DNA from 2 places in the Psychromonas ingrahamii 37 genome. Region 2 is predicted to be linked to the other one. Evidence: riboswitches for the same ligand, from Rfam matches in the RefSeq annotation. Region 2 holds a riboswitch; the other holds the start of a gene.
What was found. Region 2 has a riboswitch for cyclic di-GMP ahead of PING_RS07985 (fibronectin type III domain-containing protein). Riboswitches for the same ligand answer to the same signal wherever they lie in the genome.
Positions count from the first base shown of each region.

Region 1: it holds a riboswitch for cyclic di-GMP, as region 2 does, so the genes downstream of both, PING_RS15750 (fimbrial biogenesis chaperone) here and PING_RS07985 (fibronectin type III domain-containing protein) in region 2, are expected to answer to the same signal.

Region 1 covers NC_008709.1:3,756,671-3,768,427, forward strand. The annotation lists gene PING_RS15735 (hypothetical protein) at 45-356, opposite strand; gene PING_RS15740 (hypothetical protein) at 489-971, opposite strand; gene PING_RS15745 (hypothetical protein) at 1,068-1,490, opposite strand; gene PING_RS15750 (fimbrial biogenesis chaperone) at 1,514-2,233, opposite strand; cyclic di-GMP riboswitch class I at 2,367-2,442, opposite strand; cyclic di-GMP riboswitch class I at 2,839-2,914, opposite strand; gene PING_RS15755 (DNA-binding protein) at 3,097-3,945, opposite strand; gene PING_RS15760 (RNA-guided endonuclease InsQ/TnpB family protein) at 4,621-5,754, opposite strand; gene PING_RS15765 (fimbrial biogenesis chaperone) at 6,026-6,733, shown strand; gene PING_RS15770 (hypothetical protein) at 6,767-7,231, shown strand; gene PING_RS15775 (CS1-pili formation C-terminal domain-containing protein) at 7,257-9,686, shown strand; gene PING_RS15780 (hypothetical protein) at 10,139-10,678, opposite strand; gene PING_RS21110 (hypothetical protein) at 11,512-11,757, shown strand, end outside.
Region 2 covers NC_008709.1:1,862,236-1,873,992, forward strand. The annotation lists gene PING_RS07965 (transporter substrate-binding domain-containing protein) at 1-661, opposite strand, end outside; gene PING_RS07970 (endonuclease/exonuclease/phosphatase family protein) at 1,751-2,674, opposite strand; partial or broken gene PING_RS20515 (IS1595 family transposase) at 2,976-3,214, opposite strand; gene PING_RS07980 (methyltransferase family protein) at 3,791-4,222, shown strand; cyclic di-GMP riboswitch class I at 5,044-5,134, shown strand; gene PING_RS07985 (fibronectin type III domain-containing protein) at 5,209-6,687, shown strand; gene PING_RS07990 (hypothetical protein) at 7,158-7,850, shown strand; gene PING_RS07995 (MFS transporter) at 8,090-9,325, opposite strand; gene PING_RS08000 (DUF2970 domain-containing protein) at 9,623-9,835, opposite strand; gene PING_RS08005 (TIGR00645 family protein) at 10,204-10,728, opposite strand.

The DNA of each region.
Region 1 (11,757 bases), 1.9 Mb from region 2:
TGAACACAAGTGGATAGGAAATGGTAAACGGGTAGGATATTCAGTTAGTCTAAATATTCAATCTCATACTTTATCTGTTTTTTGTGTTTACCGCTGACTTTTTTTTCCCCCAGCAGAGAAAACCCTATTTCAAACTGTCCTTCGCCGTATTTATCGAGCCTTATAATCGGATTTTTAGCCCTGAGATTGTCAATTCTCACTCCAGAGGTCAGATAGACAGCTCCAGTCGCCTTAATTGTTAACTTTACTCTTTTATTTGCATTGCCCTCGACATAAACAATCACCCCTTCCGCGGGAATGACCTCCAACCTGCTGCCGTTATACAGATAGAGCTCGTTCAGTTCGGCATTTTTCACTCTGACGGTCTCCAGAGAAAAAACAGACCCTGAATAGAGTACAAATAACACCAGAAAAATTTTCTTCATTGTCTCAGTCATATAAAAAAAAGCGCTGCGGCTTTTAGGCCGCAGCGCTTTCAACAATAGCTATTAAGCTGCTGTTGTATTTGTTGTGCTATCTATTGAATCATAAGTAACTGTAACTGTTATAGTCTCAGCTACGTCCGCACCATCTACAATTTTTGAAGCATCAAGACCTATATTAAAGTCAAGTGTTGTTGATCCCGTTGTAAAAGCAACGCCTGTTAACGTAGCAGCAAGAGTATCTACTGTTACTAATAAAGGCTTGCTGCTTACAACTGAGTAAGTAAATGTTTCACCCTGTGTACCTGCGACTGTAGCTTTAACTGCCTGATCTGCGACAACGGAATCAGTAAAAACATCACCAAAATCAATTGCTGCTAAATCTAAGCCAACTGTCAGTGGGGTGACATAGTGCGCAGCGACAGTTAAACCAGCATCTTTAGAACCATCTAGTTCAGTTGATGACTCAGCGATTGCCGTTGTTGACATGGCTAGAATTGATGTAGCTAGTAATACTTTTTTTGGTGTTGTTAAGAATAAGTTTTTCATTTTGCACTCTCCATGTTTTACGTTAAAATAATTTTTAAGTTAAAATAAGTTTTACGTTAAATTAAATAATCCTTCCGCGGTATTGCTGAAAGATCATTAGTCGATATTGTTGTACATAACCATCACAGTGATCGTAACGGCTAAGTCGCCGCTCATATTTCCTGTGGCCAGATCAACATAAAAATCATGTCTCTGGTCTAATCCGTTGGCTGTCTCTATATAAGTTAAACTGCCCCCTGTGTATCCTGAGCTTAAACTGCGTGACATCTGTATAGTGCCGCTGCTGTCGTCATTGCTTAGCTCCACCGTATAGTCAAAGGTATCTTCTGCATTGACATAAAAATCCACCAGAACACTCTCCACCTCACTGTCCTTGTAAACATCACCAAAATCGATGCTGCTCACCCCAAGAGACAGGGTCATTTCTTTTACCGCGTGCCCTTCGATAGTAAACTGTCCATTTGCTGCAGATAGAGGCGTTGACAGAAAAAGAAAAAGAATAAACAGCGCTTTATTCATCTCAGGGTCTTTTCGAATTCATTTCAGAGTTCAAAGTCAAATTTCTTGGACAAATTAAGTTGCTTATTTGCAAAAACAACCTGCGCATAATCGGCTTTTTTATCCATTTCCGTTGACTTTTTAAGCTCGAACGAATGTTCCCGGTAGAACCCCTGTTTAAAGCTTTGCTCTTTTATCAGTTTCTTATTGCTGTAAAACTTAACTTCTATATCAAGCGGGTAAGAAAAATTCCCGGTGTTTTTAGCCGTTCCCAGCAGGTCATAACCCTTGCCTGATTTCTCGATCCGCAATGCGTCAAAATCGAGTCCGGTTTCAAGTTTTCCTTTCCTGCCGTAGTAGGGAATACCGATATTCATCAGCATGGTTACCTGATTACCACTGCTTCTTGGGGGCATCTCTTTAAACATAAGCAGAGCGACATATTCCCCATCCTGTAAATCTTTTTTTATTCTTGGTGCAACTTTTACTTGTATCTTACCCTTTGGCGGAATCACCACTATTCTCGGATAAGCCACCAGCTGCTCTCCCAGATAGTATTTATCTTTAGCCCATGCGGGTTTTTCAAAATTGACCCTCACTCTCACCGGTTTATTCCCTGAATTAATCAGAGTGGTCTCTTTTGTCACCGGTTGCTCAAGGTTGACACCCATGCTTGTCCGAGTGACCGAGAATGCAGCGAAACTGCTTGCGGAACAAACTGCCAATGAGATGACGACAAGCGCTTTAACAACGTACTTTTTCATATTAACCGCGTTACTTCCTATTATTAGTTTTTCTGTTTTGCTTTCTTTTTTATCAAAAAAAAGCAAAAAAAATGGCCTTCCAGGGAAGACCATACATAAAAATCAGCTCAAAAGGCAAAAGCGTCTACACGCTTTCGGCAACTGGCTACCATTTTACAGGCCCTATAGCTTTGCGCCCCAAGGTTTCCCCAGGTTTGCGAATCAACTTCATAACTCTTACAAAGCGATTATATTATTTCTTATTTAAAAAATATGTCTTTTCTTATTTAAATAACGTTTCTACATTTAAAGGCTATCATCTTTCATTTTCACATCAAGTGCTTAGATAAAAAAATTAAAAATAGTAAATAAAAAATGCTTCATTTTCTGTAGCAACTGGTTACTGTTTTACCGTCTCAATAGTTTTGTCTTTATCTAAGTTTGCCAATTGATTTTATAACCTTTACAAAGTGTTCACCTTGTTTTGGATCAAAAAACATTTCATTTTTAAATTAAGTACTTGTATGCGCATTTAGACAGCAGTACACAAAAAAAAGGTAAAAAAATGGCCTTCCAAGGAAGGCCATTCATAAAAATCAGCTCAATAGCAAAAGTGTCTATACACTCTTGGCAACTGGCTACCATTTTACAGGCCCTATAGCTTTGCGCCCCAGGGTTTCCCCAGGTTTGCGAATTAGTTATCTCAAAACGTGAGTCCATGGTAACAATTTAAAATATTAAATCAAGCGATTATCTATCTTATTATAAAAAAAGGGAATAAAAAATGTTATTTTAAGGAGCCAAAAGAGAATAAGTAATATTCTTTTTATGAAAAAAAAGTATATGAGAGAAAGCTGTTAAATAGATTTTTTCATGCCATCCACTCAGCTCTGCGATTGATAGTATTCCTGGCATTCGCCTTCTCGGCCTCTAACTACTCGTTTGCCAAGCAAAGAACCATGGGTTTCTGTGACCACAGTATGCTGTCCTTCCCGGTGGTTGTCGTCAGAAAAAAAAATGATCACCCAGTCAAAAACATGGTGGAGTTTATGCGCACGTTCGCTGTTCGAAAACAGGGCGCTAAAATGCCAGTGATCGCAAGTTATATGCAATATCGGCAGCCAGGCTTTATTATCAGGATTAAAACGTTTGGGGGTAATCTGGGGCAGTTTTCCGGCAGCGGCTTTGCTGCGGTATTCAGTATCCACTTTTAACAGTAAACCAACGGGTATAAGGCTTGACGCTGCTATTGATGTCTGGCGGCGTTCACTAAAATGCTTTAACAGCCAGGATTCTATCGCCTCCTTACGCTTAACACCCAGACCTTCTACCTTGTCAAGCTGACCATTGCGGGTAGCATTTTCCAGTGATTCCAGCGTATCGATATGCAGGCGGTCATAAATGCGCTGTGCTAGTGTCCGGCCAACGGTCGGTATAGATTGGAATAATCCTATCGGATCAGATTCACCCTGCAGACTTTCCAGACGGCTGATACGACCTGTCGCGACGTATTCATAAATACACTGCGCAATCCCCGAACCAATGGCAGGTAAATCTGTTAGTCCTTTCATGCCTTTAGCCTGCACCAGTTCGCGCAAATCCTCGCTCAAGTTGTCCAGAGTATTCGCCGCATGAAAATAAGCCTGGTAGCGGAAGGGGTTAGCACGCTGGGTTTTTAGTAACGCCGCTATTTCGCGTAGTTTTTCGCCTACTTCATGATTAAAAGCCATCATCGCTTCCTCATATCAAATAATTATCCTCGAATGTAATAAGAATAAGCACACTTCTTTATTGCGACAAGTTCATTGCAACAAGTTTGCTCAACCCCTTTACAATGGATCATCGATATCGGCAAGCATCAGACATTCTCTATGGCGCGCTGCAAAAAATTTAGTTTGGTTATTTTGAACATATTTTAAGCCCTATTGAAAATTAAATTCACTCGTCTTTTTTTTGTTTTATTTTGTTGACTGAAATGACAAAGGAGTTAATAGAAACAGAGCCAAAACTATCTTGACTTTTATCTCTTTATCAACAGGATTTTCAAGGGGTTGAGGATTCATGCCTGAGTGTGTGATTTTCAGTATGGGTAAAGCGGGAAAAAATTTTAGACTTCAAAAAAGTATCATAATCGGTAGTTCACAGTGTAATAATAAAGCTCAATGAGCATCCAAGAAAGAAAGAAAATAAATTACAAAACGTCAGCCAAATTAATGGCTGCTTAGTGGTTATACACTGCAAAGTTGAACTTACCATATGATTGGTATCAGACTGTTTTAAAAGTACAGTATTGACATCCTCCCCCACTAAATTTGCTCGCTTAAAGCTCACAATATTTTGAAGGGGATTCCTAGTGATCACTCGCTAGGGTTTCCTCTATCAACACGCCTTCACTAGACAAAAATAACTTACGCTACTTTTGCCCCCGATCCAGTCGCTCCAGAGGCTAACACCGTCAGTCCGACGGCTTTAATATTCTTTGCTGCATTGATGTCGCGGTCATGGTGCGAACCGCATTTCGGGCATGCCCATCTCCGCACACTAAGTGGTAATGATTCATTTACGAATCCACAACCCTCGGTGCTACAGCGCTTTGATGACGGGAACCACCGATCTATTTCAATCACATTTCGCCCAGCCCAAACACCTTTGTAGTGTAATTGGCGAACGAATTCCCCCCAATTTGCATCAGCAATATGCTTCGCTAGTTTGGGGTTTTTGATCATGTTTTTAACAGCAAGATTTTCGACGCAAACAACTTGGTTTTCGTTAATAAGTTTACGGGTCGCCTTATGGGTGGCGTCCATCCGGCAATCAGCGATCTTAGCGTGAAGTTGGGCTACTTTTAAACGCATTTTATTGCGGTTTTTAGCGCCTTTTTTCTTTCTTGACAGCATGCGCTGCAAGTATGCTAATTTCGCTTCATATCGCTTTAAATGGCGGGGGTTACCAGATTTAAAACCATCGCTGGTAATGTAAAGATCGGTTAATCCTAAATCGATGCCAACCTGTTTAGCTGAGATTGGCATTGGTTTAATATCAATTTCACACAGACAGCTAATAAAATAGCGCCCAGCGGCATCTTTTGAGATAGTAATGGTTGATGGTTCACAAGGCATCGCCTGTGACCATCGAATATTTAGTGGCTCGTTAGATTTTGGAATATAAATGTTCCCATCACGATAACGGAAGGCAGTGCCCACCAAGCTAAACGATTGACGAGCATTTTTCTTCTTAAAGGTTGGGTATTTTGCACGGCGATCCCAGAAGTTGGTAAATGCCGTTTGCTGGTGACGTAAACTTTGTTGCAGCGCCACCGATGCGACTTCTTTCAGCCAGACAAGCTCAGGGTCTTTTTTAAGCTCTGTTAGTATTTTACTGGCGGCAGAGTAGTTAACACTAGCACCATCTTTGTAGTATGCGTCGGTTCTCACTTTTAAGACCCGGTTGTAAATAAAGCGTACACAGCCGAAAGTCTTTGCTAGAAGCAAAGATTGTTCGTCGGTTGGGTAAAATCTGTATTTATACGCTTTCTTTTTCATTCTAGTAAAATATCACTATTTGTGTAGATTGCCAATAAATAAATGCAACTATGTTGCATGGGCTTACACCACCACCTAAGTTTACTCGCTTCTGCTCGCAAGACTTAGATGGAGTACTTCGCCCGATGGATAGATAAAATCTACAGCTCTGTATCAAAATATTTTCAATGCGATTTGCTGCGGGTTAGCACTAGGCCAATATTTATTATTTATATATGATGTACAATAAATAAAATATAATCCGCCCTCTTTTTAACAAGGATTTAATACAATGGTTTATCAGATTTTTTACAAAATAATGCCCGTCTTGTGCCTTCTCTTTTCCTCGTATTCATTCGCCAACATTCGTATTAGTCAATCCATTATTGATTTTTGGCCAGAGCAGATCGCAAGGCAAGATATCTCTGTTTTTAACGAAGGTTCAAAAAGAATTTTTGTAGAGGTGACACCCTATGAAATTATCAAACCTGGCACTGAGAATGAAAAAAGATCATATGAGCCCAATCCAGAAAAGCGCGGATTATTAGTCTCCCCTGCAAAATTAATCCTAGAGCCCGGAGAAATGAAAATTGTAAGATTTGCCCTGCTAGGGTCAAAAGACAAGGAGAGAATCTATCGCACCACAATCAAACCCGTTCCCTATGGTGAAATTAAAAGTAATCAAAAAATAATGGTTAAAGTTCTTGTTGGATACGAAGTACTAGTGATAGCAAGACCCAAAAATACTGATTCTAACATTCAAGTAAGCATCAAAGAGGGTGTTGCTATTTTCACCAATACGGGCAATACCAATGCTTTATTGTTAAACGCGGTTCAATGCGATTCAAATGACGATAAATGTACTCATTTTCCTGCTAAAAGACTCTATCCCGGCATTACCCATAAGATACCTCTGCCATATAGCGCATCAGTATTAAAATATATTCTTAGTACAGGTAATAAACAGCAACATTTTACACTCGAGACAAACAGTAAATAGGCTCTATTTATTAGTGTCTAAGGAATTATTATCATGTCCAAAAAAAGCGCGTTAGGCTTATTCATTTGCCTGTGCCAATTTATTTCATCCAACGCCATTGCCACAGACAGCATCATTACGGGTACCACAGACCTTTCTACATCCTGGTTATCTGGTGGCTCAATTCAGTTTAATAATTCACTTTGTGTAGGATTAGGTGCTCCAGCGACTACCTATAAAGTGAGAATGACCGGTAGCGGCTCAGGTAATAGTTTCTCACTGCAAAAAAATGCAACTGATACTCTTGAGTACACTATTGAATGGGCATCACAATCCGGACAAACCAGCGGTTTTTCTGCCACTAGTGGTGTTTACATTACAGGTCAACCATCGGGGCAATCAACGGACTGCAGCGCGAAAAATGCCACTCTCATCGTTAAAATATCTGCGGCTCAGCTACAACAAGCCAAGTCAGGAAGCCATACTGGCACCATAACAATTACTGTAGAACCTGAATAACGGCTATTGATGAGGAATGTAAAATTTGTACAGGCTAGGCATTTATTTAGTTAATCTCAGTTTAATCCTCCTTCTAATTAAACCAGTAGAAGCTGCTAACGTACCTCCAGGTTTTGAGTCATTACTTGATAGTCAGGAACTGGTTGTCGATATTATCTACCAAGACACCTTTATCGGTACAGCTCAAGCCACCTCTTTATTAGGAAAACTGACCTTAAAATCGCCCATTGCCGTTACCAATTTAATCTCTAATATTAAAGACCTACAAATGGTGATCAATGCGCTGAGTTCACCTCTACCCGATAATGCTGCAAAATCATGTCTGCCGATAAAAAAGCCCGGTTGTGGAGAATTAGAACTGACACTGGCTAACCCGGTTGGCTTTATATACACCTCTTCACGCTATAAACTGCAATTATTTATTCATCCTTCGTTTTTAACAATAGAAACGATGACAGAAAAAGAGTACCTCCCTCTCCCTGAATCGGGTTTTTCAATAATAAATAACTTAAACGGTGCTTATTCCTATAGTAAAAATGCATTTTCGGATGAAGAGGTAAACTCTTCTGTTTCACTCAGTTCCATTGCTGCTTATAACAACTCTCATCTCGCTTTTGGCGCTTATCATTCTAGCGCTTCAAGAGGCTTCGTAGAAAAAACATTGTTTCAACACGATCAGCCTGGTTATTTTTATGGTGGTGGACTATTTAGAACGGCAGGATCAAACCTTACTGATTCTACACTCATGTATGGCGCTAATATTGCAACTTCAAGAAGAACCGCTATTCATAAAAATAGAGAAAGAGGCAGTAAAATTATTCTGTTTTTGTCACAATCATCACAAGTAGAAATATGGCGAGAGGACCACTTACTTAATACAGCTTCCTACGAAGCTGGAAATCAAGAAATAGATACCAGCAGTTTACCAAACGGCACCTATCTCATTAACTTAAAAATCAGGGGAACCAGTGGGGTTGTGCGTGAAGAACAACAGCTTTTTATTAAAAGCATAAACTTACCCCCCGTGGGAAAGCCCTTTTACAAGGCAGAAATTGGTAGAGTGGCAAAAAAAGATCTTGATAACTGGCTGCCTGATGTATCTGAAACATACTGGCTCAACACTCGATTCTTGAACCATATCAATGACCAGTATGCTGTTGGTGCTGATCTCCTTTCCGTTGGTGATTCTTTTTCATTAGAACTAAACGCCAGCACACTTTTCGCAAACTCTACCCTTAAACTTGCATTATTAGGCAGCAGTAAAGAAAATTTTGCACAATCATTTTCTGTTTTTACTCATTTAGACAACCTATTTTTTAATTTCAGCACAATCAATACCCATATTAGCGATCCTAATGATGAAATCCCCATTAGTTACCTTTCTAGAGGAAGCACAACGACGTACTATTCGCAGCTGTCCTTGGTACTGCCAAAAAATAGCATATTGGCATTTAATGGATCTTATACGTTACATGATATTGAAATTGACCCGAGCTACCGTTATGGCGCCTCTTTAAGCCTGCCATTATTTCATTTATACGGCAGTAACGTCATGTTAACTACTAGTGCTAATAAAACCAACGACGACACGTTATTTTTACTTGGTCTAAAGGTTAACTTTTCAGCAGAAAACCAATCTTATCAAGTCGCTACAGGATATAAAAAACAACAGTCAACACCCTCGGGAACCTATTCCTCTGGCTCAGCCCAAGTCAATTCTGATGATATTTTAGGTGGGAAAGGGACTCTAGATGCTGGCGCAGAACAAAAAGAAAATGGATTACAACGATTATTTTCTAATGCAACAGTAAAAAATCAATATGGAAAATATTCGGCTGGGGGCGAATGGGCCAATGATAATGAGAACAATTCGTCAAAAAGAACATATCTCAATTTTAATGCAGGATTAATCTCAACCACCCGAAATATGGTAATAGGGGGCGAGTCTGGCAATAGCGCAGTAATAGTCAATGTTGATGGCAATGTGAAGTCTGCGCGCTTTGATATTAAGGTTAATAATCAGCTTTATATGAGGGATCTGAAAGTAGGTGACTCTATTCCTGTCTATTTGAGTTCGTACCGAGAAAGCCAGATACAACTTGTTGCCAGTAATGCACCATTTGCAATCTATGACTCAGGGCCCAGAAGTGTCATTGTATATCCAGGTAATGTACAAACCTTAACTTGGAGTATCACCAAAGTATTTACCATTTTTGGTAAAATCGTTAATGAGGATGGATTACCAATAATAAACAGTAAAATTTTGGGTACAAGTGGTATTGCAATGACAGATCAATTTGGCTATTTCCAAGCTGAGATAACAGGTGAAACTGAATTAACCATTAAAAATAGTGATCTTTGTATTATTGATATAAAAAAAGAAGATTTAATTAATAATGACTTAGTTAATTTAAAAGAGATTACCTGTCGAAAAAACAGGTCTGAGCCAAAATAAAATAGCAACGCAACTAAGTCTTAGCCAATCAACGGTCAGCAGAGAGTTTTCCCGTAATAAAGGTAAGCGGGGTTATCCTATTAAACAAGCTCAAATGTTATCAGACAAGCGCCGATTAGGCGCTTGTCAAACCATTAAAATAACAACAAGCCTCATTGAGTTAATTGACTCAAAATCAAATCAAAATGGAGTCCAGAGCCGATATTTGTGTCGTTTAGGGAAGACCAAAGCATCAATACTAGCCATATATTTGGTCTGACAAGTAATTTGGTGGCCACTTATTCCAATAATTGCGTAGAAAAGGAATAGTTTATTAATCACGCAGTAAGGATAAACAATCAGGTTGAGGGGTTATTAAGAATGGGTTAAGTAGTGATCTGTCTTTCTTATAAATAAAAAAAGCGACTTTAATTAATAAACTCAAGTCACCTAGATTGTTTGGCTAAATACAATTAAATTGGTGTGACAACCATAGTTACTGTACCGGTATAGTCGCCTGCAGTCGCACCTTGTAACTCAGACTCTGCGATATCAAGGATTAATGTTGCATTATCCGTTCCACATGCTGTGTTGATAGTACTTGTTTGAGAACTTAAAGGAGCGCCAGAAACTAAAGCAGTAACGGTTGTTGCTGCTACAGTGTCAGCCCAAGATGCAGTATATGGGATAGTATCATCGTCAAGAGCATTAACTAATGAAAAAGCATCAGTAGTGCCACCAGTTCCTGTTACAGCTACCTTATATGTTCCTCCGTCTACATTGGTACCCACACACATAGTATTAATAAGTTCAAGGTCTCCAGTACCGGTGGATGTTGTTGATACGTCAGCAACATTATTAATGACTATTCGAGGCTCGACACTGACAGTTACCTCTGATGAGCCTGTTGATGTGCCTCCGGTCGACCCCTGAGAGGCTGCATTCGCTAAGCCTGCAGTTGTCACTAGGGTAATAAGCGCGGCTAATTTGCTTATTTTTAATATTGATTTCATAACATAGGTCCTTCTTTTATTCACACAGAAATTCGTTTGATAGATAACCATTACAAGGTGATTACTTTTATCTTGATCAACAAAATTGTTCTTTTTAGCTATTACCTCCACTTTTAAATAAAGTGGTTATATGTAAATTTCAACAGCGAAAAATAAAAAAAGGGTTTATTCACTTTCGGCAACTGGCTGCCATGCTACGAGCTCTATAGTGACGTTTTACAGCCCATATTTCATCAAATTCGTGATCAACTTCTCAAAACTTAAGTACACGCTACCCTGTTTAAGTCTTAAATCAAGCTGTTATCTACCTAATTATAAAAAACACAGAATGAAAAATATCATTTTCATAAAAAAATAGTATATAAAAAAATCGCTTAAATAAACTTTCCCACGCCATCCATTCATTCAATTTTCTGATTCAGAGTATTGCCGGCATTTGGCTTCTCTGCCCCTGACAACGGGTTTCCTAAGCAGAAAACCATGGGTTTCCGTGACCACAGTATGCAATCCTTCCTGATGCTTACCGTCAGAAAAAAGATGATCACCCAGTCAAAAACATGGTGGAGTTTATGTGCACGTTCGCTGTTCGAAAACAAGGCGCTAAAATGCCAGTGTTCGCAAGTTATATGTAATATCGGCAGTCAGGCTTTATTGTCAGGATTAAAACGTTTGGGTAATCAGGGGCAAGCATCTTTGAAATGTGGATCGTATTTACCTTTTTAGGATTAGGCATGGCATTGCCCTGACTGCTTTTTTCGTTATACCCAAACCTTCTTTTCTTGATGCCTAAACCAGGGCGGTGGATACATAAAATAAAAGCGCTTTTTGGGTTAATGATGCTGGCAACAACACTGTGGTTATTAAGTTTGCTCGTGCCTGTTATCGGTGGCTTACTAACCGTCGTCATCGGTTTATTGTTCTGTGTTTATTTGTTATACCACATAGCTAAAAATCGGGGTAAAAAAACAGTGATTGTGATTTTAACCCTTAGCTTATTAATAACCAGTGCCGGGCTTTTGACTGCCAGCCTTACCATAAGACATTGGGCGACACTGATAGAGGATAATCTGACCTGGTTG
Region 2 (11,757 bases):
CATCATAGTTTGGAACGTACGGTCCCGCTACGAAGTTGTCAAACTGACCTGAAGTCAGTTTTGTTGCTATATTTGTATTTGTAGATATAAGCGCATCTATTTTGCCTTGATGTAATCCTAAAAAGGCATCGTTTTCTGATTTGAAAGAAGTGTAGTTATCTCTTCCCCAGCCTTTGTCATCTGCATATGCAAAGTACTCTTTTTCATATGTAGTACCCAGAGCTGCGCCAACCTTTACATTTTTAAGGTCGTCAAAAGATGTCATTTTCACACCTTTCTTAGATAAAACCTGAAATTTGAAAACAAAATAGGGATAGGTAAACCCAACAGATTTTGCACGCGCTAATGTGTCTGAAGTAGATCCTACAACAACATCTGTTTTAGCAGAAATCAATGAAGGGATTCGGTCGCCCCATGTAAGATTTATTACGTTTGATTTTACGCCTAGAACTTTTGCTAAATCATTACAATAATCAACATCAAAACCAGCTGGTTGATTATTTTTATCTGTATATCCCATTGGTGGAAAATCGAGCACAACGCCACAATTTAAAGTACCACTGTTTATAACGTCATCAAGCTTATCTGCACTAGCGGTAGAAAAAGCACCGATTGCTGCCATTGATGCAACGACTAACGAAATTTTCTTTACTAACTTCATAAATTCTCCTTGAATTTTTTTATTTTAAATCTGCTTATCTTAGGGAGGTCTACTGCATACACCCGACACACCACGTTTCATTATCTTGGATCTTAATAACTTCTCCTTTTTTATTATAAGTTGATGTTATCTTTACAGATTAATGTTGATTTTATAAGTGAATGTTAATTTTTATAAGTCAATGTTAATTGTTTTAACATTATAGATACTGTATCAAAATTTAAAGTAACTACTCAGTATCTTGATCACATTTTTAACAGTTTATTGGATGCTAACTACTTTCTTTTTAACCCGCGTAGCTGCGGGGGCCGTTTTTAATACGACTAGCTTAACGCAGCATATTTTGTGCCAAGGTTATTGAAAAAATTTATTTTCAAGTAATGGCATTTAACTAATTGTTTTTAAATGATTTTTAAATAGAAGGAGGATATCTAGAGGGGGAGAAGGGAATAAAAATGAATCTCAGGCTGTATGCTGCACCACAATAAAGCATATTTAGGTTAAAAAAGGGCAATTATTGATGAATTCTTCTAACTATCTGCATGATAAGGCAGATGATATATGCTTTATCAGGCATTGAGGGCGCGAATAGACGTTGAACATTGCTTTTTTGTTAATTATACCAATTTTATGGATTAGGGGGTCTATTTAGGCGCGGTAAAAATGGACTAAAACAGGGTGCTGACTTCAGCAACGATAAGTTCTTCTAATGAGACTAAATCCTACGAAATGATTTTGGACAGCTGTGCTGGCGATGCAGATGCGGGGTCTTGTTTTTTTACATTTTTTTCTTGGGCTAAACAAGGGCAGGGCAACCTTACCTTATATGCTTTTAAATCGTTACATTAACTGAAAAATTATATTCTGATTAACTAAAATATTATACCGAACAAAGACTAATTATCTGAGTTAATCGCGGTTGATAAAGTTTGTGCATTAGCCGATAGAACACTGACGAATAGCGAGCCTTTCTTTGCGGAGCTCGACCGTTGTGATGCTGAGGTGCAATACCCAATGCGTCTATCCTTCATACACTCTTAAGGTCAGCGGCAAATGGTCGGAAAAACCATTTTTGTTATACTCTTTACTCTAGGGTCTGGAGTGACGTATTACCTCGTTTTTGATTATCATCCCTTCGAAACTGAAAATTTTAACTTTATTAGCGCTTGTATAGAATTTCTTATTCTTCAATGCGCCGCGATTAACTAGAATTTGATCCAGCATTGCCCACTCACCTCCATAAGAGTGAGTCCCTTGAGTACCGTCCATCAGTGGCCACATCATATTGTACAAGTAAGGATTTTTATTGCGGTTCGACTTAACTTTGCTAATCTGATTTGATGAAAGTGTGTAGCTGGTCAACGATCTATTAAAAGGTTGATCATTGAAGTCCCCCATGACCAAAACGGGAATCTCTCCGCGTATCTTTTTAATGCGGTCGAGAAAATAGGAAAGTGTTTCCCCGGCCATCATTCGGTATGGTTCGGAATCTATCTCCCCTCCAAGACGGGAGGGCCAGTGGTTTCCAATCACAATAAAATTGTTTCCTTGTTTGGTCTTAAAATTAACCTGGACTAAATCTCGAGTAGCATTTTGCTTTTGGATAACATGATGAAAAACTCTGTTTTTAACAATACCCGCATCATCAAGTGTTGTTTCAATTTCGAATAGGTTTCTATCGTAAATAAATGCAACATCAATGCCGCGCATATCACTGTTATCTGCATGAACAACTGCATAATTACGTTTAGGCTGATTTAAAGTTCTGACTAAATCCAGCAGGACGCGAGATGATTCAACCTCACAAACGCCCAGAAGATCGGGACCTTTACCGTCGTTCATGGCATTTATCACAGTTGCTAATTGTTGCAGCTTAATTTGCAGTTCTGCTTTACCCCATCCCTTAAGCTCTGCATTAAGCTTTTTTTGCAGCCATTCTGGACGATTCGCTGAATTATTTTCTTCAAATAAATTTTCGACATTCCACCAGGCGAAATAGTATTCAGTATTCATAAGGTCCTTCTGCCTATAAGATTATGAAAATATCAGGCTTGAATAATAGTATAGCGCTTTTAAGTGTCTATAAAATGCGCGTAATGAATCAATATTAATTTACTGTGACCGGCGCTATTAAGTTTCTTTGGCTTAGTGATCGAGGTTATAAAGCCGTCACTGTGTCTCTTTATTTAACCTCGTGTCGAAATGGCAATATATAATCTCTCTATCATTTTCAATGACTCTCTTTTTCAGTACTAATGAGGCGTTTATGGGCGTATTGGGTGACGTTAGCTCTTTCTTCATCGGTATAAACGCCATCACATTTATGTAATGGCGCTAAAGGTGTTTTAGTTTGATGATTGAATGTCTTATGGCAAGAAAATCATTTATAGCGTTGTACCGATCGCGCTTTCCCCACTTAGTGAAATATGCGCAATGGCAATGTAGGCATTGAGGTGATGAATTGAAAATAGGATGGATCAGTTCACTAATCGTAATTTCTAGTTGAGGTACTTGAATAACGTGCTGAACCGTTAACCTTTGAGCAGGCGTCATGCCTAAACTACGTTTACAACCTGTCAACCGGCCAAAGAGATAAGTTGACTATAGGAATGTAAAAATTACTCGCTAGTCAAGATGAAAAGAGGTGAACTTTGAAATTTGCTCTAAAGTATATTTTAAAGCTTATGAGGAATGATGTTTATTCTCTTCATACTTATTATCAGTCTTATCGGCTTTTTCTTTCGAGTACCACTATTAATAATCAGTTAAGGTAAAAAAGAAAAACCTGCCACTCGATTTTAAAATCCCCGTTTACTGTTCAATCCTAATGCTTGGCGCTATGTCCGCAGATTATGCGCTCCCCAATATAAAATCCGACGAACAGCTACAGTAACTAAAGGTCAGTGGGCGAAGTGAATGGTGTTGTCTTATTTTTTGCCTTTAATTCATATTGTATGGGGAACAAAGTTAGTTTATGGTGATTGTTTTTTATTTTAACTCGTTGATTTTATTTGTATCAAAAAATGGCTTTCCTAATTAGTAGGTTGTTATTTCTGATTTTTTCAAAAAACAGCTAAAATAACAAACTCGATTGGCTATATCATTAAGTGCATTTTTGGATACAAAATAGTGAGGGATATTATGCTTTATGTGATTGCGCAATTTATACTGCTGGCTGTGATTGCTTGGCCCTTGGCAAGTTTAAAGATTTCAATTGTCGGTTTATTATTAATTTTGCTTTCTGTCTTTATTGCTTTTTCTGCATTAATGGCTAACCGTCCCAGTAATTTTAATGTTCGCCCACACCCAAAAGAAACGGGGACATTGGTTGTTCACGGTCCTTATAAATTTATCCGCCATCCTATGTACAGCTCCCTCTTCTTTGGTGGTTTAGGCATTCTTTTCTGTCAGTTTAGCTATTGGAAATTAATTGCATGGTTATTACTGGTTGTTGTGCTGGTTTTAAAATCTCGTTTTGAAGAAAAAGCTTTATGCGCGCATTATGCGGGGTACCGTGTATATCAAAAAAGCAATAAAGCTTTTATACCTTGGATTTGGTAGCCTGAATTAGAATAAAAAGGAGTCATTGTTTAAAATTATTTTACTGACTTTTGTCATTAAACTATGTGAATAGGATGCCTCTAGCCTTTTTTTGACTACAAACCTCCTCAATAAGCCACTCTGTTTATTAAACAAGATTAATTAGAAGGCTTAATTCAGCTAACTTAGAATTTTCAACCATCATTTTTATGGCTTGATTCTCAGCATACACTCGACATTTCCAGGTTAATCACTATCAAATCAGCAATGACGAAGATTCTCAGCTGAGGAGAGCTTAACTTTGCTTTAAGAGTAGATAGCTCCACGATTACAGACTTGAAGCATCTGCCGATATGCTTAACGCACACTTTCAGTGTTATTCAGATAGGAGTGATTTCCATTAATTTTATCGTCTGGCTATTATTTTGACTGGCTACGTACAGGAAAAAACGGGTATTTTATCTAAAGGTTACACTTATATATTAGCATTTTTTCTACACTAACTGACTGAAGATAATCAACAATTAAAAATTTAGAATGCCTTCTGTAAGTATCTGAATCTTCATTATTAATCATATTAATGCTTGCTTTTTTTGCCGTTATTTTTAGGAAGAATCGCTTGAAAATATGAATACGGTAGAACGTATCAGTCTCCGAATAAGAACCTGCAGAAATGAGCACTAAGGAGGTATTAATAAAAGTGTCCTCGGATGTACCTTATAATTTTAGCTTTTTTAATCAATTAATAGTCAAATTTTGATGTTGTTTTGTACTATTTTCTGTTTAAATACGCTCGAATTTAATCAATCCTATTATTTCCATTCAGTTGTTTAAATATTGTAGCTGGAAAAAAGCAAATTAAGGGAAACCTTAATACGCAAAACCACCGGCCTGTTGATTGACTATTTAGTCTATGGCAGCGGAGTTACCAAGGCGATAGCACTTCTTATCATCCCTTCTAATTTGCAAATTATAAATAACTGCTTGATCACTTTTGTGGAGACAAAATGAATCAACGAGTTAATTTAATCTATAACCGCCTAATTTTAATTTTTTTATTAGTTATTAGTCCTGCTGTACTATCTGCAAGTTTACAGATTACATGGAGCGATAACTCATCAAATGAAGATGGTTTTTTAGTCGAAAAACGGCTTTTAAACGAGGATAAAATTCAAAATATTGCGATATTACCTGTTAATAGCCAAGAATATAATGATCTAGATCTTGTTAGTAATGAGACATATTGCTATCGCATTACAGCATTTAATAAAGCGGGAATGGGAAAGTCTGACGAATTCTGTTATCAAGTACCGACTGATTTTATTACAGATGAAGACACTGCTGCTAATCAGGTCACTGCTGTCGATCAGGTCATTGCTGCTGATCAGGACACGGCTGCTGAGCAGGGTATCAGTTCAGTCAAGTTTACTGGAAAGGTTGTCCTATCGCATGAGATTATTGCACAAGTGGTGGATCTTGAGATTGGTGAAAAGACACTTTATTCCTTTAAAAGTGATCTTGCATATAATCAGGAATATACCAAAGATACGCTTAATAACAGTAGCTTTACGGCTAATGTTGGTGAAATAAGATATTCAAATGAAGATTATTTTAGCTTTCAAAATCAGGGTGTTGAAATTGATAATGGCTACGCGAGTATGGCATTTAACAGCAATAATAGCCTCTCATTTGTTTTACAGGGTACGGGCAATAAACAAACTGCGCGTTTGTATATGCAAGCAGGTGTATGGTCTGACGAGCAATCTAATATTATTGTAACAGCGGGTGATCAGGTTGAGGTTATTACGCTACCTAATGGTTATGCTTGGCATTCCTTTGCCATTGATATTGTTTTTGATGGCACTGTACCTGTCCATATAGCAACAGAGTCCGATCGTTCAGGTTACAGCACTGTTATGTTTGCTGGCATTGTTTTTGATAAAGAAAATTTAGAAAAAAATACTTCTGTTGCCTCCCCTGTTTTTAACTATGCAGCTTTTGTTGATATAGATACAAATTTTGGTGCAGTAATTGATACCACAGACGTCACTTTTTACACTGCAAAAGCGATTAAGGATAATGGACAACTCTCTAATGCTTCTCTGCAAAACTTATCCTTTTATGGTGAACAAATATATCGTGATGATATTTATTCTGTCATTAATGATGGAGCTGAAATAAATTCAGGTTATCAAAGCATGTCATGGAATGAGGCTAACGGTGCTGAAATTAAACTTGAAAGTGCTGATCAACAGATAAATACGGCTTCTGTCTATTTTATTGCGGCAGTTTGGAGCTATGATGCAGCATTTGTTGAGCTGGTTATCAACGGTGAAAGTGAATTAATTGAGGTACCTTCAGGTTATGGATGGCATTCCATGAAAGTTGACATTGAATTTGAAGGTATCGTCGATATAAATATCCATCCAGTGGGTGAATTCGGAGGCTATAGTGGCTTCGGTGTTGCAGGGATAACCGTACAATAGGGTAGATAAAGTGCTTTGGTTATAATAGGGAAGAAGCAAAGGCTTATTCCCTATTTTTTAATACAATTGCAACAAAGCTTTTTTATCATCAGCCGATGACGCAGATCTCTTCCTTCCAAAAAAACAACAAATTATTTTTTGAATGCTTTTACTGATGAAATAACAAACTATCAATAAAATTAAAGATTATTTTCAAATCTATTTAAGACAGGTTCAATACTATTTTAAAAAGTTTAAAATAAAAACGTCGATTTTTTTACATTCGAAAATAACCACGAATCCGGAAAAACCATAACCCCTTTAAAAGAAAAACTTTTTGTAGATTGGTATGATTTTTGCTCTGTTATTAGTAGCTAGCTAGCAGAGCAATTAGCAGTATTGCTCTTTTTACCCATTGGTAATTTAAGGCTGATATAAAAGGAATTTATAAATAGATAGCCTTTATTACCTCACTGATAAAGAGGCTACCCATGAATACAAAAAATATTTTTACAAAAACCTTATATATAATATTGATTTCAATTACTTTATTAACAAACTCTGCTTCTGCTTCGATCATTTTTGAAAGTAGTAGCATTGACGGGGGCATTAGTTATTTCGGAGGTTCCGATACCAGTAAGTATTTTGAGCGTAGCTTTTTTCCAAGTACAGCCGATAGCGGCTCAGAGCAACTACAGGCATTTAATGGTGATTTATTGAACCAACTAACATGGAATATTAAAGGCAATAGTGCCACTATCAAGTCCACAATGACCACAATCCCCGAAGCTTCTGAAGCTTGGGTATTGGCTTCATTTTCATTCAGAGTACAGGGTGCCCCGGTTAATTACAGTCTTGAAACATCTGTCGATATGATTAACACCCGCTTTATGCGTACTCCTGAGGGGAGTTATATCCATGAATGTTTATCGCCCGGTTGTGATTATGACCATCTATGGCCAGGAAAAACAACGGGCACTTTATACGAAGGTTATACTTATGCATTAGAATTTAGTCCTCACTCATTTGCAGAAAAGACTCAACATTCAGAATTCCTTTTTCAAGTACCTGAACCGCCAGTCTTAATCATCTTAACACTTGCTTTTTTTACCCTTATATTTAAGAAAGCAGCCATTGAAAATATGAATAGGGTAAGAAAACTGAATAAACCCCTACAGAAATAAATAGCAAGGAAGTGCTAATAAAAGTGTACTTGCATGTACTTTTTAAAAATCCGATTCAAATAATATGTGAATAACTTGAATCGGTAGAAAAAACGGTTAGCTGACTTATAGGCTAATCGTTTTTTCTCCGGCAAGAGAGCAGGTGGTGTTGAGCTAATTAAGATATTTGATAGATTACTTTCCTAGGCCGCAAATTCGTACAGACTAACAAGGTGGATGTCTATTTGCTGGCGGTATAATCAAATCTTTAGTGTCTTCTTATTAGAGTATGAAAAGAAAGCGAAAAACATGGCCAGTAATACGTACATAAAGAGCCAGAAGAAAAGCTCAGGGCCGGTGATGCCGCTGTCAATAAGATAGCCAAATAAGATAGGAGAAATAGAGGTCGATATTACAGCAAGAGATGCCATAAGTGCTCGGATTCTCCCAAGATGCTTAGTGCCATACACTTCAGCCCAAAGCGCATTAATGATTGGACCGCCGGAGCCGATGGCAGTGCCGAGTGAAATAAGCAGCACGTAAGCAACCCAGTCGCCAGTCAGTTGTGATGCCAGCAGCAAAGCCATGAGCATAGGAATGGGGTAATATTTTAACAGTTGTCTTCCGCTGAATCGGTCCACCAATGCGCCTGCATACATTGATGAAAGCCAATGGGTAATCCCATAAAAGACAAAGCAATTGGCAAAAAGCATGGGTGTCCAGCCCATTTCGGGTAGAAAAAATCCCTGATGAATAAATATGCCTGTCATGATGAAAGGTGTAGAAAGGACGGTTGGTAGTGCCAGCCAAAAACGAAAATCAGAAAGTAGTGTTCTTCTGGAGCCATCCTCATTGAGTGGTTTAGCAGTTTCATTATCGACAGTGGGATTATGCTCAGCATATTTTTTATTTTTCCCGCGTTTAATAAGAAAAAGTGCCATAGGAAGATAAAGTAGGGGGACTGACAGTGCGATCACCATCCAGCTTTGTTGCCACCCGAATTGTGCAATAAGAAATACGGCAACAGAAGGCAGTATGATTTCACCTAAGGGGACGCCAGTGGTTGCCACACTCAGACCTTTCCCTCGATTCAAAGAAAACGTTTTCATCATTGTGGTTATGGCGGTGTGTGGAAACAGTCCCTGACCAAAAAAACGCAGAAGAAAAATCCCGATTACAAGCATAGTTAGATTATTGGCCTGCCAGAGAGTGAGCGCCGCCAGGAAAAGTCCAATGGTGCAGAATATGACAAACTTTTCTAACGAGACCTTGTCAATGCTCCCACCAATCCACATAAGAAGCAGGCCACTTGCAAGTGTGGCCGACGAGTAGGCAGTTCCATAGCTGGTGGCTGATAGACCAAGACTTTCTTGAAAGCTGCTGCCAAACCAGCTGATAAAAAACGACTGACCAAAATTCCCCATGAAAACTGTCATCATTCCAAAAATGAGTATTGGCCAGCTGTGCCTTATAAAACGTAAATATTCTTGAATCATTTCTTATCTAAGCTCCCTTGAAAACGCACAGAATTCACTTTTTTTGGTGGTTTGTCAACAATAGAAGGTAAATGCGAATAACTATGATGTGAAGCTTTTTTAGCAGAAAAATACTGTTCACCTTTAGGATCTTTCCAAGTCAAAATAGTTAAATAAACCTATTGTCTTGCTGGTGTACGTCGCCGCTTTATAAGTCGGAGGGGAGATTGTGCGTTAGGGTTCTAAGGTGGAAAGGGGCAGATGCTGCTTTTCTTCATACCTAACCAGTCTTAATCTCACTACTTTTTCTATATCCGATCAGGCTCCTAGAACCAGACTCACGATACCGATAATCGTCATAATAAACATAATCGTTAATATGAGTCCCACGGCAATAAAGACGAGCAGGTTACCCGTGGTGAAATCCCGCTCACTGTTCTTACTACTCTGTACACCAAATGCTGCCGCGATAACACTGAATACAACCTTGAATATCGAGGGCGACTTTTGTTTCTCGGGTTTTTCCTGCACAATTTATCCTTTTAGGAATGACTAAAAAGAACATATTCTAACATTGTCTGCCCTCGATAATTCACAAGATAATGAGGGTCAAACAACCTTTCTACGATGGCAATTGTATAAATAGAATAAACGTCTTTTTCATAAAATTTAAATATACTTTACCCCATGTTTTGAATCTTACCTCGTTCATATCAATGAAAGTGCCACACAGATCAACAAAACAAATGGGGCAGGTTAAATTTAATCTTTCAGCTAAAGAGCCAACTATGCATCGAGATAGATCATCACTTAGCAATAATGCGTTGCGCTCAATAAAACTGGTTACCTGCTGGTGATGATATACGCCAATGTGCTGGCTTTAAACAGGTAAGTAATAGCTAATGGCGCTTAGTATCGCCGGCTACTTTATCCATGTAAGCAAAGATCAGCCCTGAAACAACAAATGTTAAGTGAATAATAACTTTCCACATGACCAAATTTGCTTGCTCATTCGAAAGACTGGCTGGAAGATTCATAAAAACTTTTAACAGGTCAATTGCTGAGATCGCAACAATGGCACCGATGACTTTCAGTTTGAGACCTGAGAAGTTAACCTTTCCCATCCATTCAGGACGGTCTTCATGATCACCCAAATCAATTTTTGAGATGAAAATTTCATAGCCACTAAAAATAATCATCAGTAATAAACTGCCCACAAGTGATAAATCAACCAACGCCAAGATACCAATCACGACGTCACTTTCCGGCATTGAAATAACATTACTGGCGATATGCCAAAATTCCTGAACAAATTTCACAAACAACAATATAATGCTAAGCATTAAACCCACGTAAAAGGGGGCTAACAACCAACGACTTTTAAAAATGGTTGTTTCTAATGCGATTTCAATTTTTTTCGACATGTATTCCTCTGTTATAAGTAATTGATACAGTGAGCTAAATCACGAAGAGCATTCTAAATGTTTCATTCTTTATTTTCAACAACTTGCCTTGCCCATGACCATTTCAGATCTCGTTGCTGCTGTTTTTTTAAACTATTATGGCTATTTAGGGCGTGTTGACCTTTCGAGTATTATTTTTTCCAAAAAATTAGCATATAAGCACACCATGCCAAGATAAATTTTAACAGAAAATTTGTGCTTAAAGCTATCTCAACATAGCGGGAAATTATACAGCCTGGATCACCAGATAACTTATATAACCTAAGCCATCAGTAGTAGGTCACTTTCACGGCGACCACACTTTCACGGCGACCAATAGGTAAAGCACTCTAAGCAAAGAGTAATAGCATGAAAGCAAAGATCAGCATAGTGATAAAATGGATTTCGTTAAATCCGGCTGCGGATACCGGGTGGATTAATACTGCTGCGTCCAAAATACCAGCCGTTATAATAAGGTTACCGATTGAAATATCATTTTGACCGTTAAGTGCAGCCATCACCGAGGCGACAAGTTAAGCCATGCTGGTGGCTATAGCCATATAGGTGAGCGGATAACAGATGATAGTATCCAGCCTTATTTCTGGCGATAGTTTCTCATTTTGGAGCCCAATTTATAAGCTGTCACATGCTTGTTTGACAAAGGCTGAAAAAATTATTTAGTCATTTAATGTCTCTTAACATATTTAGTTAATGTCTTAATGTCTTAATGTCTTAATGCACTGCCCAATCTCTTTCTAATGCACCAGTTCGAATCCTAGGTCTTCGTGCAAGGCCGAACTGAGTGAAAAGAAGTGACACCCGCTCATCATCCTGAACGGGTATTCAATTCTCACCATGATTTTACTTGTTAAAGCGTTTGTTCATTAGATAAAAATGGAAGGGGATTACGTGGCCCAATTTTTTGGGTGTTTTAAAAGATAAATAGCCAGATGCTGTGTCTTTCTTCCTTTAATGAAAAATCAATGTCCTTAATCCGTAAAGATAAGGCTG